Regions from separate parts of the Pseudoxanthobacter soli DSM 19599 genome, predicted to be linked through region 3. Evidence: riboswitches for the same ligand, from Rfam matches in the RefSeq annotation. Region 3 holds a riboswitch; each other region holds the start of a gene.

Region 1 (4,783 bases), on a different contig from region 3:
CCCCGTCGGCCGCGCCGAGCTTCAGCCCCGGATCGATGCCGAGCCCGACATTGGCTGCGGCATCGAGATGCGGGAACAGGTTGTGCTCCTGAAACAGGATCGAGAGCGGACGGGCGGCCGGCGGCAGGCCGGTGATGTCGCGCCCGTCGAAACGGACCGCGCCGGAGATGACACGTCCAAAGCCGGCAATGGCGTGGAGCAGCGTCGTCTTGCCCCCGCCGGATGGTCCGACGACGGCGCACAGTGCCCCCGGCGGCACCGTCAGGTCGTAATGGGTGGAAAAGGCGCTCCGGGGGCCGAAATCGACGGAAAGGGCCTCAATCTCGAGCATTGCGGGTCTCCGTCGAAAGCAGCGCGGCCAGGAACAGGAGGAACGCGACGGCCGCGAGCAGCAGCGCGACCGACGCGGCCTCGTCCATGCGGTAGGCCCCGAGGCGCTGGTAAATCAGCAGCGGCAGCGTGACGATCCCCCCGGCGCCGAAGAACGCGGCGACCCCGAGATCGCCGAGCGACAACACCGCGGCGGTCGCGAACGCCATCGCCATCGGCCGGGCAACCAGCGGACCGTCCACCAGACGCAGGCGGTTCCATCCGCTGATTCCGAGGCTGTCGGCGAGGCGCCCGTAGCGCTCGGCGGCGACCGTCAGCGGCGGCTCGATCAGGCGCATGGCGAAGGGCAGGGCCATCAGCGCGTTGACGAGCACGATCATCGGGATCCCGAGCGCGAACGGGTCCGCAAAGCGCCTCGCCACCACGAACAGTCCCGCGGCGAGCGTGAATGGCGGCATCAGCAGGATGGCGATGCCGGCCGAGTCGACCAGCGCGGCGAGCCGGCTTCGTCCGGCGGCGAGGCGCAAGCGGCGCGCGAGCGTGGCGAGGCCGAGCGCGAGCGAAACCGAGAGCAGGGCCGCCGGCAAGGCGATGGCGAAGCTCGTCGCCAGCGCGGAGAGCGTGGACGGCGCGGCGAGAGTGCCGAGCGCGGGGATACCTGAAACGACGACCGCCGCGATCGGGAGCAGGACGAGCCCGCCAACGATGACAAGCACCACCGCATCGAGCAGCGCGAGCGCGCGGGATCCGGTATCGCCGCGCGACTCATGCCAGCCGGACGTCACGATTTCAGGCAGGCGGCGTTCCATCCTGAACACCGGAGCGACGAGCGCGAGGCAGACGGCGATCTGGACACCGGCCAGCGCGGCGGCGCGCGGGAAATCGGCATCGAACCTCAGGGCTTCATAGATCGCGACTTCGAGGGTCGCGGCGCCCGGCCCGCCGCCGAGCGCCAGCACCAGGGCGAAGCTCGTGAAGCAGAGCAGGAAGATCAGGGCGGCAAGCGAAGGCGTCTCCCGCATCAGCACCGGCCGGTCGATCAGCCGGAACATGGCGAGCGGCGACATGCCGAGGTGGGTCGCGAGGCGCCAGTGCTCGGCCGGAACGGCTTCGATGGCGGCGAGGAACACCCGGGCCGCCAGCGGCGCGTTGAAGAACACATGGCCGATCAGGATGCCCGGAAGGCCGTAGAGCCAGCTTCCCGGCTGCCAGCCGAGCGCGCCGAGAATCGCGCCGAGCCAGCCGGCGCGGCCGAACACCGCGACGACGCCGAACACCACCACCACCGGCGGCAGCACGACCGCGAGGTTCAGGATCGCCAGCAGAACCCGCCGGCCCGGAAACCGGCTGCGCCGGGCGAGAGCCAGCGCCAGCGCCGCGCCGAGCGCAAGCGACAGCACCGTTGAAAGCGTCGCCTGCATCAGCGTGAAGCGGACGATGTCGCTGACATAGCCCCACGGCAGCGACGGCAGGTCGCCCCCGGCCGCTGAGATGAGGCCGACGATCGCCGACGCCATGATGCCGATCACGACGGCCAGCGCCGCGATACCGGGCAGCAGCATCACGCCGGCGCCGCGGATTCGGACGGCACGGGCTGTCATGGGGCGACCGGACGGGCCGGAAATGGGCAGAGCGCCGCGTTCACTGACCCATCGCCGTCAGCCAGCCGTCGAGCCAAGTGCGCCGCTTCGCCGCCACCTCGGCGGGGTCGGGCAGGAAGCTCTTGGTCGGCTTCGGCAGGTCCTTGAAGGAGGCCGGCAACCCGCCTTCTTGAAGTTTCGCCGGATACATCCAGTTGGTTTCCGGAATGGCGGACTGGAAGGCAGGCGTCAGCATGAAGGCGAGGAAGGACTTCGCCAGATCCGGCTGACGGGAGCTTGCGACGACGGCTGCGGTCTCGACCTGCAGCACGTGGCCTTCGGGGAAGATCGCGGCTTTGTATTTGTCGGTCTTGTCCGCGGAGATGTGGTAGGCCGGAGAGGTCTGATAGCTCAGCACCATGTCGGCCTCGCCCTTCAGGAACAGGCCGTAGGCTTCCGACCAGCCCTTGGTGACGGTGACGATCTTCGGCTTCAGCTGCTTCCAGACGTCGTCGGCCTTGTCGCCGTAGATCGCCCGGACCCACAGCAGCAGCCCGAGGCCCGGCGAAGACGTGCGCGGGTCCTCGATCACGAGCGACGGAGCGTTCGGCGCGGTGAGATCAGCGAAACTCTTGGGCGGATTTTTCAGCTTTTCGGAATCGTAGACGAACGCGAACCAGCCCCAGTCGAACGGAACGAACGTGTCGTCCGTCCAGGGCACCGGAAGGTCGAGGCCGGAAACGGCGAGGCCAGACGGGGCGAACAGCCCGGTCTTGCGGGCTTCGTCGGCCATGTTGGTATCGAGGCCGAGCACGACGTCGGCCTTCGTCGAAGCGCCTTCGAGCTTGAGGCGCGTCAGCATCGCGCCCGCATCCTCGATCGCCACCCATTCAAGGGTGCAGCCGCAGGTTTCCTCGAAACGCTTCTTCACGATCGGCCCCGGCCCCCATTCGGCGGCGAAGCTGTCGTAGGTGTAGACCGTGAGCGTCGGCTTCTCCGCTGCGGCGGCCTCGCTCGCGAGAGGCAGGGCGGAGGCGAAGGCGCCGAGGGCGAGAGAGCCCGCAAGAGCGGCGCTGATGAAGCGGCGTGTGAGCATAGACGTTCATCCTGCTGGCAAAACGGGCAAATCTGGCTCGTTCGGCGCATCGGCCAATCCGTCGGCACGGCGTCACGACGATTGGTCGTTCGGCCGAGGCGACAGTTGGCGCGATGAGGGGATGGGCGTGTCAACGCCGTCATCTCGATCCCTCCGCCGGTACGATCCGGATCAGGTTCGACGGGTTGGCTTGCACGCCTCTCAGCCCATTCGGGCACCCCGCGAGACAAGGTCGACGTTAGCCACCGCCCGGCGCGGATGCAATCGGTTTGGTGCGGACGGAAGGTGGGCGCGACACCGGGCTGCGTTCGCCGCCGCCCGGCATCGGCTGGTGAAGAGAGGCCGGCGGCCCGAAGCGCCCTCTCGTTCCATACGGCCCTACGGTCAGCGGGCATGTCGTCATCTCGCCGTATCGCGCCGTTCGTATGGAAAAGGAGGGAACCCCACCGCCTTGCAATCATGACGGGACGGGTTTAAGCCCGGAACATTCAGCATTTCCGGGGCGTTCTGTCCGGAAGTCGCCATCTGACGTTCTCCCGACCCCGCCTGCCTCGTTCACTCCCGAAAGCGAGAGACGTACCCCCGTGGAAATCTTCACCGGATTGTTCGAGCCTGCGGCTTTGACCGCTCTGGTGCAGGTGCTGCTGATCGACGTGGTGCTTGCGGGCGACAATGCCGTCGTCGTCGGCCTCGCCGCAGCGGGGTTGCCACGCGAGCAGCGCCTCAAGGTCATCCTGGTCGGCATTCTTGCCGCGACGGCTCTGCGCATCGTGTTCGCCTCCATCGCCGTGCACCTGCTTGCCGTCATCGGCCTGCTGCTGGCGGGCGGCATTCTGCTGCTCTGGGTGTGCTGGAAGATGTGGCGCGAGATCCGCGCCGACCACGAGGCGGAAAAGGCCGCGATCGCCGACGACGCGGAGGCGGAGGAGACGGTCGTCTTCGCCGGCAAGGGCAAGGAGGGCGGGAAGCCCCGGAAGACCTTCGGCCAGGCCGTGACGCAGATCATCGTCGCCGACGTTTCGATGTCGCTCGACAACGTGCTCGCCGTCGCCGGGGCCGCTCGCGAGCATCCGGGCGTGCTGATCATCGGCCTTGCGCTGTCTGTGGCGCTGATGGGGCTCGCGGCTTCGCTGATCGCCTCGATGCTGTCCCGCTTCCGCTGGATTTCCTATGTCGGCCTCGCCATCGTCCTCTACATCGCGCTCAAGATGATTTACGAAGGCTCGCTCGAGGTTCTCCAGCATCTGCCTGCGGTGACCTGAGGGCTCATCGCCGGCCGCGAGGGGACGCGCATCAGGCGCTTTCCCGCTCGCTCACGAGCGCGCGGGCGGCGTTCTCCCGGGCGAGGATACGTTCCGCATCGAGGCTGCGGATGGGTACTGCGCGGTTCGAGGGCACCTCTCCGGCGAGTTGCAGCGCGAGATAGCGTCCACAGCACACCCGCAGGAACGAGGCAAAGTTCTCGATCTCGCCCTCGCTCGCCAGCTCGTCATAGAGCCGGGAGACGAGCTGTCCGAGCGACAGCCCGTCGCGACGGGCGATCTCTTCCAGCGTCGTCCAGTAGAAGTCCTCAAGGCGAATGCTTGTGGAAACGCCGCTGAGGCGTATCGAGCGCGTGCGATTGCGCCACAGAGCTGGATCGGCTCCGACGAACAGACGGCACATGGCGTTCCATCCTCCCGGCTCTTGCTTTTCGGGCGATGATAGCACGCCGCGGGCCGGTCCGCCCGCCGTTCCTGTCCGGCGGGCGGATGCGGCGTTTGTCAGGCGGCGGCGA
Region 2 (4,783 bases), on a different contig from region 3:
GGATGCCGGCGACGATGACGATCACGAGGCTGCCGCCAAGGATCAGGACGGTAAGAATGCCGATCGCGCGGGCCGGCGCCTCGACGGAGGCGAGCGGCGTCACGTTGACCACGAACCAGCCGATGTTCGCCGCCTCGGCATAGGCGACGATGGCACGTTGGCCGTCGATAAAGGCTTCCGTCGCCGGCTCATCTCCGGAAATCGCATCTATGACCGCTTGAGGCGCGGGTTGACCGATCCTCGTGCCGTCCGCTGCAAACAGCACGACGCCGTCGCGCGCCACCACCAGCAGGGTGCCGGGATTGCGACTGTTCGCTGTACGCAGATGCTGAAAAAGTTCGTCGGCGCTGAGATGGACGATGAGCGCGCCGATCATGTCGCCACCGGCGGAAGGAAGGGACTTGTCGGGACTGCCGGACGGTCCGATCGCGTGCACGGCGATGCCGAACGTCACGACCGAGGGATCCCCACCCGGCACCGTGTCCGCCCCCAGCCAACGGATGCTCGGATCTCCGTCCCGGATCGCCAGCAGCATGCGGTCGCGCTCGGCCCGGCCCGGCGCCCCATTCTTAGGCGGGGCACCGACGCGGAAATAGTTGCCCTGCGTATCGATCACGTCGATCGCCACGATGCCGCGCAGCGCGAGATAGCCGGAGAGGGCGTCGCGGATGGTTTCCTGAACGAGGGCGGGTCTGGGAGCGCCTTCCTCCGCCGGAGGCAGCGCCGCCAGCATGGTGCGGACGTCGGCAATGCCGGCGATCGCGGTGACGAGCCGCTCGACCTCGTTGACCTGGAGCGTGAGGAAATCGGCTTCGGAGGCCAGCGTGGCGCGCAAGTTCCGCGCCGTGAGGTCACGGATGGTGCTGCTCGCGACGTGATAGGACATCACGCCCTGAACGCAGAGCGGCGCGACGCTGAGCAGAATCACGAACAGGGCGAAATTGGCGGCAAGCGAACCGGCGAAGCGACGCTCTTGACGCGGACCGTCGCCTCCGCCGGCACGTTGGCGCGCGGCATCGGCCGATCCGAGTTCGGATAACGTCTTCTTCATGCTTCGCGCCCGCCCAAACGCACCTCTGGGAAGCCCAGCGGCGAGGGGCGGGATCGTTCAACGCGATCCGACCGACTCGCGCCGCAAGCCGGCCTTCCACCACGACCGGTTGCCACGCATCCCACTTATCCTCTCCGGCGAACCATATCAGCCTGAGAGAATTAAGGAACACCGATAAAGGCGTTTATTACTGGCAGAAATTGCAGCCGGCTTCGGCCGCGCCAGTCGCCGGGCGCGTGCTGAAAAGGCAAAGGCGGCGAGCGCCGGCTTCGGCCGGCGACAGGCCTTCGGGACCTTCTACGGCACGCGAATGCCCGGGGGCATCAGCCGGTGGCGGACACCACGGCGATCCGGGCGCGGGCATCCAGCACCTCCGGCGTGATGCTCCAGAGCGCATCGTGCAGGTGGACGGCGAAGCTGCCGGGGCCCCGAGGGGGCTCGCCGGGGCCGACGTCAGCGGCGATCTCACCGGCGACCGCGATCAGCGTCATCGCGCCCACGGCCGCCTCCAGAGGGGCGATGCCAGCGCCGAGGAAGGCGCCGATCAGCGCCGTCGCGGTGCAGCCCGTGCCGGTCACGCGCGTCAGCATTTCCACGCCGTTGGAGAGTTCCACCCGCCGGGTGCCGTCGGTGACGATATCGACGGGGCCGGAAATCACCACGACTGCGCCAAGGCGGCGCGCGAGGGCATCCGCATGGCCGGCGGCGTCGGCGACGCCGTGTGCCGCGTCGACACCTCGCCCGGCGACGCCGCCCGCGGCGGCGGCAAGGATCTCGGAGGCGTTGCCGCGCACAACGGCCGGCCGCTCTGCGAGCAGGGCGGAAACGGCCTCACGGCGGAAGGCCGTGGCGCCGCCGGCGACCGGATCGAGCACCCACGGCCGCCCTGCCGCGACGGCGGCACGGACCGAGCTGATCATCGCCGCGAGCCAGGGAGCGGAAAGGGTGCCGATATTGACCACCAGCGCGGAGGCGATCGCCGCAAATTCCGGCGCCTCCTCGGGCGCGTGCAGCATGGCGGGCGCGGCTCCGGCAGCGAGCAGCGCATTGGCCGTCGGGGTCATCACGACATAGTTGGTGATGTTGTGAACGAGCGGTGCCGCCGCCCGCATCCGCGCAAGCGCCTCGCCGGGGCTGAGCGAGAGCGGCGCGACGGTGGGCTCGCCGGATGGCGAAAGGATATCGCCGGACATGGGTCGTCTCCTCGTTGGCCGGCTGAGGAGACGGTGCGGCGCGCCACCCTGAGAGGCCGGTGCCGACGGGCCGCTCCCTTCGCCGGCATGATCCGGATCAGGTTCGATGGGTGTGATCTCAGCCGTCGCGGCGTTCCCGATGGAAGGCGGCGACGGCACCCCAGGCCGATCCTTGAGCATAGACCATCGGCCGGTGAAAGACGACGCGGATGAAAGCCGGCCCGCCCCGGTGCCCGGCACTTATCCCCGGTCCGTCCGCTTTGCCCCCGGCCGAAGCGTCCGGCATCGCAGCGGGTGAGACCCGTCGTGGCGGCGAACTCGTCCGTTCCCGCCTGCCGCGCGGCGGGCTATATAGCGGCGCGCCCCGTCAACGACATCACGGCCGGGCCTGGGACGAGAGCTGAGAGACGATGACACCCACGGTACGCTTTGCGCCTTCCCCGACAGGCTACCTCCATCTCGGCAATGCCCGCACCGCGCTGATCAACTATCTGTTTGCACGGCGCAACGGCGGACGCTTCATCCTGCGTCTCGACGATACCGACCGGGAGCGCTCGACCGCGGCCTTCGCCGACGCCATTCTGGAAGACCTGGCCTGGCTCGGGATCGAGCCCGATGCCGTCGTCCGGCAATCCGACCGCTTCGGGCGCTACGATCAGGTTGCCGAAGACCTGCGGCGCTCCGGTGCGCTCTACGACTGCTACGAGACGGCCGAGGAACTCGACTATCGCCGCAAGCGCCTGCGAGCGCGCGGCCTGCCGCCGGTCTACGACCGCGCCGCGCTGGCGCTGACGAACGACGACCGCGCCCGCCTGAAGGCGGAAGGCCGTTCGCCGCACTGGCGTTTCCTGCTGCCCGACGCCGTGGCCGGATCGGCAAAAGGAACGACCGGCGCAGATGATGCAAGCGTGGTGTCCTGGACCGATCTCGTGCGCGGGCCGACGAGCGTCGACCTGCGTTCGCTATCGGACCCGGTGCTGGTGCGCGCCGACGGTTCCTATCTCTACACGCTGCCGTCCGTCATCGACGACATCGACCTCGGGATCACGCATGTCATCCGCGGCGAGGACCACGTCACCAATACGGCGGTTCAGATCGCGCTGTTCCAGGCGCTCGGCGGGCCGGTGCCGTCGTTCGGGCATCACAATCTTCTCGTGCTCGCCGACGGCAGTGCCATGTCGAAGCGCACCGGAACCCTGTCGCTGCGCAGCCTTCGGGCGGAAGGCTACGAGCCCATGGCCGTCGCCTCGCTCGCAGTGCTGGTCGGGACGTCGGAGGCGGTCGAGGCGGTTGCCTCACTCGACGACCTCGCCGGCCGCGTCGACCTCGCGCATATCTCCCGCGCTCCGGCGCGGTTCGATCCGAGCGATATCGCCGGGACCAACGCTGAACTGGTCCACGCCATGGACTATGAGGCGGCCCGGCCCCGCCTGGACACGCTCGATGCCGATCTCGGGCCGGCATTCTGGGAGGCGATCCGCGCCAACCTCACCGTCGTCGCCGATGCCGAGGCATGGCGGGACGTGGTGCGGGGGCCGCTCGCGAAGCCGGCGGGCGACGCGCAGGATGCGGCGTTTCTGGCCGCGGCGAGGGATCTGCTGCCGCCCGAACCGTGGGACGCGGCGAGTTTCCGCGCCTGGACCCAGGCGGTTTCCGCTGCCACGGGCAAGCGCGGCAAGGCTCTGTTCCATCCGCTTCGCGTGGCGATGACCGGGCGCGAGGACGGCCCCGAGCTCGCCAAGCTGATGCCGCTCATTGGGTTTGAAGAAATGTCGGCCCGACTGTCCTGACGCGGAGCGGCGGCTTGCTGATCGCCGGCTTTGCCGGTGCCGCCGGTTCAGCTGACGACGCTGACGCAGAGGCCGCTGCGGCATCCGCGGGTGCGGCGCCATCGACGACGGCCGGATCCGCAGCGGTGACGGCGGCCGTTCCCGGCTGGGCCACGTCGACGACGCCTGTCGGCCGGCTCATGTTGTCGGGAGCGGCAGCGTCCGCGGAGCAGCTGCAACCCGGGATGCGCCCGTCGCGGAAGCGGAAGGCCGCCGGCAGCTGATTGTAGGGCTGCCCGTCCTGCAGCGAGACGATCTCGGCGGCAGGATCACCGTTGCGCTGAACGTAAAGCGACACCGGGCTCGCCGGGCACGTCTTCTCGCACGCCGCCTGATCGCGGGTGAAATCGGTCTCGGCCGATGCGCGGCCGATCTGGAAATAGTAGCCGTCGCAACCGCGCACGCAATAGGTCCGGTAGGTCTCGACATTGGCCGCCGGCGCGGCCGGGGTCGCCGGAACGGCGGCGACGGCGGGCTGCGCGGGTGTTTTCGGCGTCAGCACGCGGGGACGGTTGCCGCCCTTGTCGGGTTGCTGCGGCTCGGCCTGCTTGGTGCCGCCGAAGATCGGAAAAAGCTGCTTGAGGAAGCTGCCGGGATCAGACCCGGAGCCCCCCTCTGTGAGGGCGACGATGCGACCGTTCTGGTTGACGTAGCGGGTGCGGGTGTTGTCGGAGTTCGCCGTCCCGCCCTTGACCGCGCCGGATTTGGCC
Region 3 (4,783 bases):
ATTTCCGGCACGTGGGCCGTCAGCACCTCGAGCGCGCGCTGGCTGGCGACGCGGGTGGAGATCGCCTGCGGCGCGGCGACGGCAGCGCGCTGGGCCGCCTCGACAGCCTCGGCCACGCCTTCCGGCAGCCGGCCCTCGATGCGGCGCGTGAACTCGGCCGCCTTGGCGGGTTCGGCCTCGGCGAGCGTCTTCTCCCAGGCGAGGCGGACCGCCTCGCCACGGGCGCCGGCCTTGCGCCACACCGCGTAGATCTCTTCCGGCACCTCGAAGGAGGGATGCGGCCAGCCGAGCGCGGCGCGGGTCTTCTCGATCTCGGCGGCGCCGAGGGGTGCGCCGTGGGCGCCCTCGCTGTCCTGCTTCGACGGGGAGCCGAACCCGATATGCGTGCGTGCGGAAATGAACACCGGCTTGTTGAGCGACTTCGCCAGCGTGAAGGCGGCGTCGATCTCTTCCGGGTTGTGCCCGTCGATCTCGAGCGTCGCCCAGCCGGACGCCTCGAAGCGGGCGCGCTGGTTGTCGGAGACCGCAAGCGAGGTGGAACCGTCGATGGTGATGTGGTTGTTATCGTGCACGACGATCAGCTTCGACAGGCCGAGATGGCCGGCGAACGAGATCGCCTCGTGGCTGACGCCCTCCATCAGGCAACCATCGCCGCAGAACACCCAAGTGTGGTGATCGACGAGATCCTCCCCGAACTCCGCCGCAAGCTTGCGCTCGGCGAGCGCCATGCCGACCGACGTCGCGAGACCCTGACCGAGCGGCCCGGTGGTCGTCTCGATGCCTTCCATGTGGCCGTATTCGGGATGGCCGGCCGTGCGGGCGCCGAGCTGGCGGAAACGCTTCAGCTCGTCGAGCGTCGCCTGGGCATAGCCCGTCAGGTGCAGCACGGCGTAAAGCAGCATGGAGCCATGGCCGTTCGAAAGCACGAAACGGTCGCGGTTCGGCCAATGCGGCGCCTTCGGATCGAAGTTCAGGTGCTTGGTGAACAGCACGGTGGCCAGGTCGGCCATGCCCATCGGCATTCCCGGGTGACCGGAATTGGCCTTCTCCACTGCATCGATCGCGAGGAAGCGGATCGCGTTCGCGAGATCGCGGTGCTCGACGGTTGTGGCTCCGGTGGAAGAATCGGGATTGGCCATGCCGGGAATTTCCTCATTCACGCCGCAGCCGCGCCGATACGCAGCGGCGGCCGGTCCGGTTTTCGCGCGCTCCTTGGCGAGCGCCTTGCCTGCGCGCTCCATGAGCGACGGACAGGGGCCGTTTGGCAAGAGAAAACATCTGTCCGCCAGCGTTTTGTGCATGGTTTCGATCCGGGCAAGACACCCCGTTTCCAGGCCGGTCCCGCTCCCGCCGCGGCGCTTCATTTCCCGGCGAAGGAATTGTAAAGCTGGCCGCGGGGCACGGACTTTAGAGACGGACCTGGGGGATTAACGCCATCATGACACGGAACGATTCCGGCGCCGCACCGGCCGGCGCGGGCACGACTTCACCTGGCGAGGGGGGACAGCAGAGGCGCACCATCGGCCTCGTCAGCCTGCTGATGACCGGCGTCGGAACCATCATCGGATCCGGCTGGCTGTTCGGTGCCGCACACGCGGCGGGCTATGCCGGGCCGGCGGCGATCTTCTCCTGGATCATCGGCGCCTTCATCATCGCGCTGACGGCCCTGACCCTGTGCGAGCTCGGCCCGATGATGCCCCGCACTGGCGGGATGGGCCGGTTCGCCAAGCTCTCGCACGGTTCCCTCGTCGGCTTCATCGGCGACTGGGCCGGGTTCGTGGGCTTCACCAGCACGGTGCCTTCAGAGGCCTCCGCCTCGGTGCAGTACATGAGCAACTGGGACTATCCCTGGGCGCATGAACTGTTCTCCTCGCAGACCCAGTCGCTCAGCCACACCGGCCTCCTGGTCGCGAGCCTGCTCTGCGTCGTCTATTTCATGCTGTGCTACTGGTCGATGCAGGTGTTCCTGCGGGCGGTGAAGGCGGTGACGATCTTCAAGATCTTCGTGCCGCTGTTCTCGGCCGGCACGCTGATCTATCTCGGCTTCAACGCCTCCAATTTCTCCGCGGTCGGAAACGGCAGCATCGCGCCATATGGCTGGTCCGGGGCGCTGACGGCGGTGACCGGCGCCGGCATCGTCTATGCCTTCAACGGCTTTCAGACGCCAATCAGCTTCGCGGGCGAGGCAAAGAACCCGAACCGCACCATTCCCATCGCGGTGCTGGGGTCGTTGGCGCTGTGCCTCGTGATCTACGTCGTGCTGCAGGTCGCGTTCATCGGCGCGCTGCCGCCGTCCCAGCTTGCAGCCGGCGGCGGCTGGAGCGGGCTCGATTTCCGCTCGCCCTTTGCCGATCTCGCCATCTCGCTGAACCTGTCGCTGCTGGCGATGCTGCTCTATCTCGATGCGTTCGTCTCCCCGTCCGGATCCGGCGTGATCTATCTCGCGTCCGCCTCGCGCATGCTGTGGGGCATGGAGCGCGACGGCCACATGCCGAAATCCATGGGGCGGCTGCACAAGCATACCCTTCTGCCGCGCCCGGCGATGTGGGCGGTGCTCGCCGCGTCGATCGCGTGTCTCTGGGTCTTTCCGAGCTGGGACGAACTCGCCGCGGTCATCTCGGTCGGCTACGTCATCGGGTACCTTTGCGCGCCGGTCGCGTTCATCTCGCTGCGACGGCTCGCCCCGAGTGCCGTACGGCCGGTCCGGCTGCCGTTCGCGGGCGTGCTCGCGCCCGTGACCTTCGTCGCGGTGTCGTTGCTGCTCTACTGGTCTTCGTGGCCCCTGACCGGAGAGGTCATCTTCATCATCGTCGCGGGGCTGGGCTTCTGGATCTATTACGAGGCCAAGACCGGTTTTCACGATATCGGCCGGCAGCTGAAAGCCGGCGCGTGGTTTCCCGCCTATCTCGTCACGATGGCGGCGATCTCCTATGTCGGAAGCCCGCGATTCGGCGGTCTCGGCCTTCTCTCCGAGATGGGCTCGTTCGTAGCCGTCACGGTCGTCTCACTCGGGTTCTACGTCTGGTCCTATCGGTCGGCTTGGCTCACGCCCGAGGCCGCTCAGTTGGATGCCGGCGCCGAACCAGGAACCGGCTGAAGGCCAGGCTCTTCCATAGCTTTTTCAAATCAATGGGTTATCCCTTCTATCAATTGCCGCTTTCGGGCCCGGCGGAGGCCTTCTCCGCCGGGTGAATCGCAATAGCGGTGACGATGTCGCCGCTGCAGCCAAGAAAGGGCGGGGACGGCCCCTGCCCTCCCCCGTCGCCAGGTCCGTAACCGACCGCCGGCCGGACCTTGTTGGCAAAGAAGCCGGCGTGCTAACGTCCCACTGTTCCGAGGGGCGCCCGCTTGGGCTGAGACGGCATTGGCCGAACCCTTCGAACCTGATCCGGGTCATGCCGGCGAAGGGACGGGAACCACGGCCTGAACGGTCGCCACGAGAGCCCCTCCAATCGTCATCGGCATCGTCGTCCCGGATCCGTCCGATCCGTTTCGAGGGATGCCCGCCCATGCTCACCCCTGCCCTGCCGCCCGATCTCCGATCGATAAGGCCATCGGCCTCGACGCCACAAAGCCGGGGGTCCCGGCGATGAGATGTCTCGTCGTCGGGGCCGGCGTCGCCGGGCTCACGACCGCGCTGTCGCTGGTCGAGCGCGGGGCGACCGTCGAGGTGGTCGACCGCGGCAGCCATCTCGGCGCGCGCTCGTGCTCCTGGTTCGCCGGCGGCATGCTCGCACCCTGGTGCGAGCGGGAAAGCGCCGACGAGGCCGTCCTTCGCCGTGGCCTTGCCGCTCTGGCATGGTGGCGGGAGCGCTTTCCGGAGACGGTGGCTGCGGGCACGCTCGTCGTCGCGCCTGCACGCGACGGCGCCGAACTGGAGCGCTTCTCACGGCGCACGTCGGGCTTCGACATGGTGGGGCCGGACGCCATCGCCACCCTCGAGCCGGCCCTCGCCGGCCGCTTTTCCCGCGGCCTCCATTTTCCGCACGAGGGTCATCTCGATCCACGTCGTGCCCTCGCCGCGCTCGCCCGCCGCCTCGCCGAGGCCGGCGTGCCGATCCGGTTCGACACGGACGTCACCGATTTCGCGATCGACGCCGACCGCATCTTCGACTGCCGTGGGTTCGCCGCGCGGGAGCAGCGCCCGCCTTTAACGCCCGCGTCGGCGCTGCGCGGCGTCAAGGGCGAGATGCTGCTCGTCCGCAGCACCGAGGTCCGTCTATCCCGGCCCGTCCGCCTGCTACACCCGCGGATGCCGCTTTATGTCGTGCCCCGGGCGGACGGCCTGTTCATGATCGGGGCCACCATGATCGAAAGCGAGGAGCGGGGCCGCATAACGGCGCGCTCGATGATGGAGCTTCTCGGCGGCGCCTTCGCGCTTCATCCCGCCTTCGGAGAGGCAGAGATCGTCGAAGTCGGAACGGACGTCCGACCCGCCTACCCCGACAATCTGCCCGCGGTCGATGTCGACGGGCGCACGATCCGGATCAATGGCCTTTACCGGCACGGCTTCCTGCTGTCGCCCTGGTGCGCCCGGCGCGCCGTGGCCGCAGCCTACGGCGAACCCTGGGAGGATCACGAATGAAGACGGTGTTCATCAACGGCGAGCCGGTCGAGATCGTCGCCGGCACCCTCGCCGATGCCCTCGCCGAACTCGATTACGGCGACCAGACGGTCGCGACCGCCCTGAACGGCCGCTTCGTGCCCGCGGCACAGCGCCCGGCTCGTCCGCTCGCGGATGGCGACAAGGTCGAAATCGTAACCCCGCGCCAGGGAGGATAAA

Evidence for each region. A riboswitch is a leader RNA that binds a small molecule or an ion and turns the genes downstream of it on or off. The one in region 3 is predicted to bind thiamine pyrophosphate.
Region 1: another riboswitch for thiamine pyrophosphate. It lies ahead of thiB (thiamine ABC transporter substrate binding subunit); the one in region 3 lies ahead of thiO (glycine oxidase ThiO).
Region 2: another riboswitch for thiamine pyrophosphate. It lies ahead of thiM (hydroxyethylthiazole kinase); the one in region 3 lies ahead of thiO (glycine oxidase ThiO).

Annotation. Positions count from the first base shown of each region.
Region 1 covers NZ_FRXO01000004.1:284,709-289,491, reverse strand. The annotation lists gene BUF17_RS11540 (thiamine ABC transporter ATP-binding protein) at 1-331, opposite strand, end outside; gene BUF17_RS11535 (ABC transporter permease subunit) at 318-1,931, opposite strand; gene thiB (thiamine ABC transporter substrate binding subunit) at 1,972-3,006, opposite strand; TPP riboswitch at 3,137-3,238, opposite strand; gene BUF17_RS11525 (TerC family protein) at 3,591-4,268, shown strand; gene BUF17_RS11520 (ribbon-helix-helix domain-containing protein) at 4,300-4,671, opposite strand; gene BUF17_RS11515 (DJ-1/PfpI family protein) at 4,770-4,783, opposite strand, start outside.
Region 2 covers NZ_FRXO01000001.1:556,170-560,952, reverse strand. The annotation lists gene BUF17_RS02375 (bifunctional diguanylate cyclase/phosphodiesterase) at 1-1,051, opposite strand, end outside; gene thiM (hydroxyethylthiazole kinase) at 1,375-2,244, opposite strand; TPP riboswitch at 2,300-2,417, opposite strand; gene gltX (glutamate--tRNA ligase) at 2,655-4,034, shown strand; gene BUF17_RS02360 (DUF2865 domain-containing protein) at 3,997-4,783, opposite strand, start outside.
Region 3 covers NZ_FRXO01000012.1:3,862-8,644, forward strand. The annotation lists gene tkt (transketolase) at 1-1,139, opposite strand, end outside; gene BUF17_RS19470 (APC family permease) at 1,439-3,097, shown strand; TPP riboswitch at 3,327-3,427, shown strand; gene thiO (glycine oxidase ThiO) at 3,590-4,585, shown strand; gene thiS (sulfur carrier protein ThiS) at 4,582-4,782, shown strand.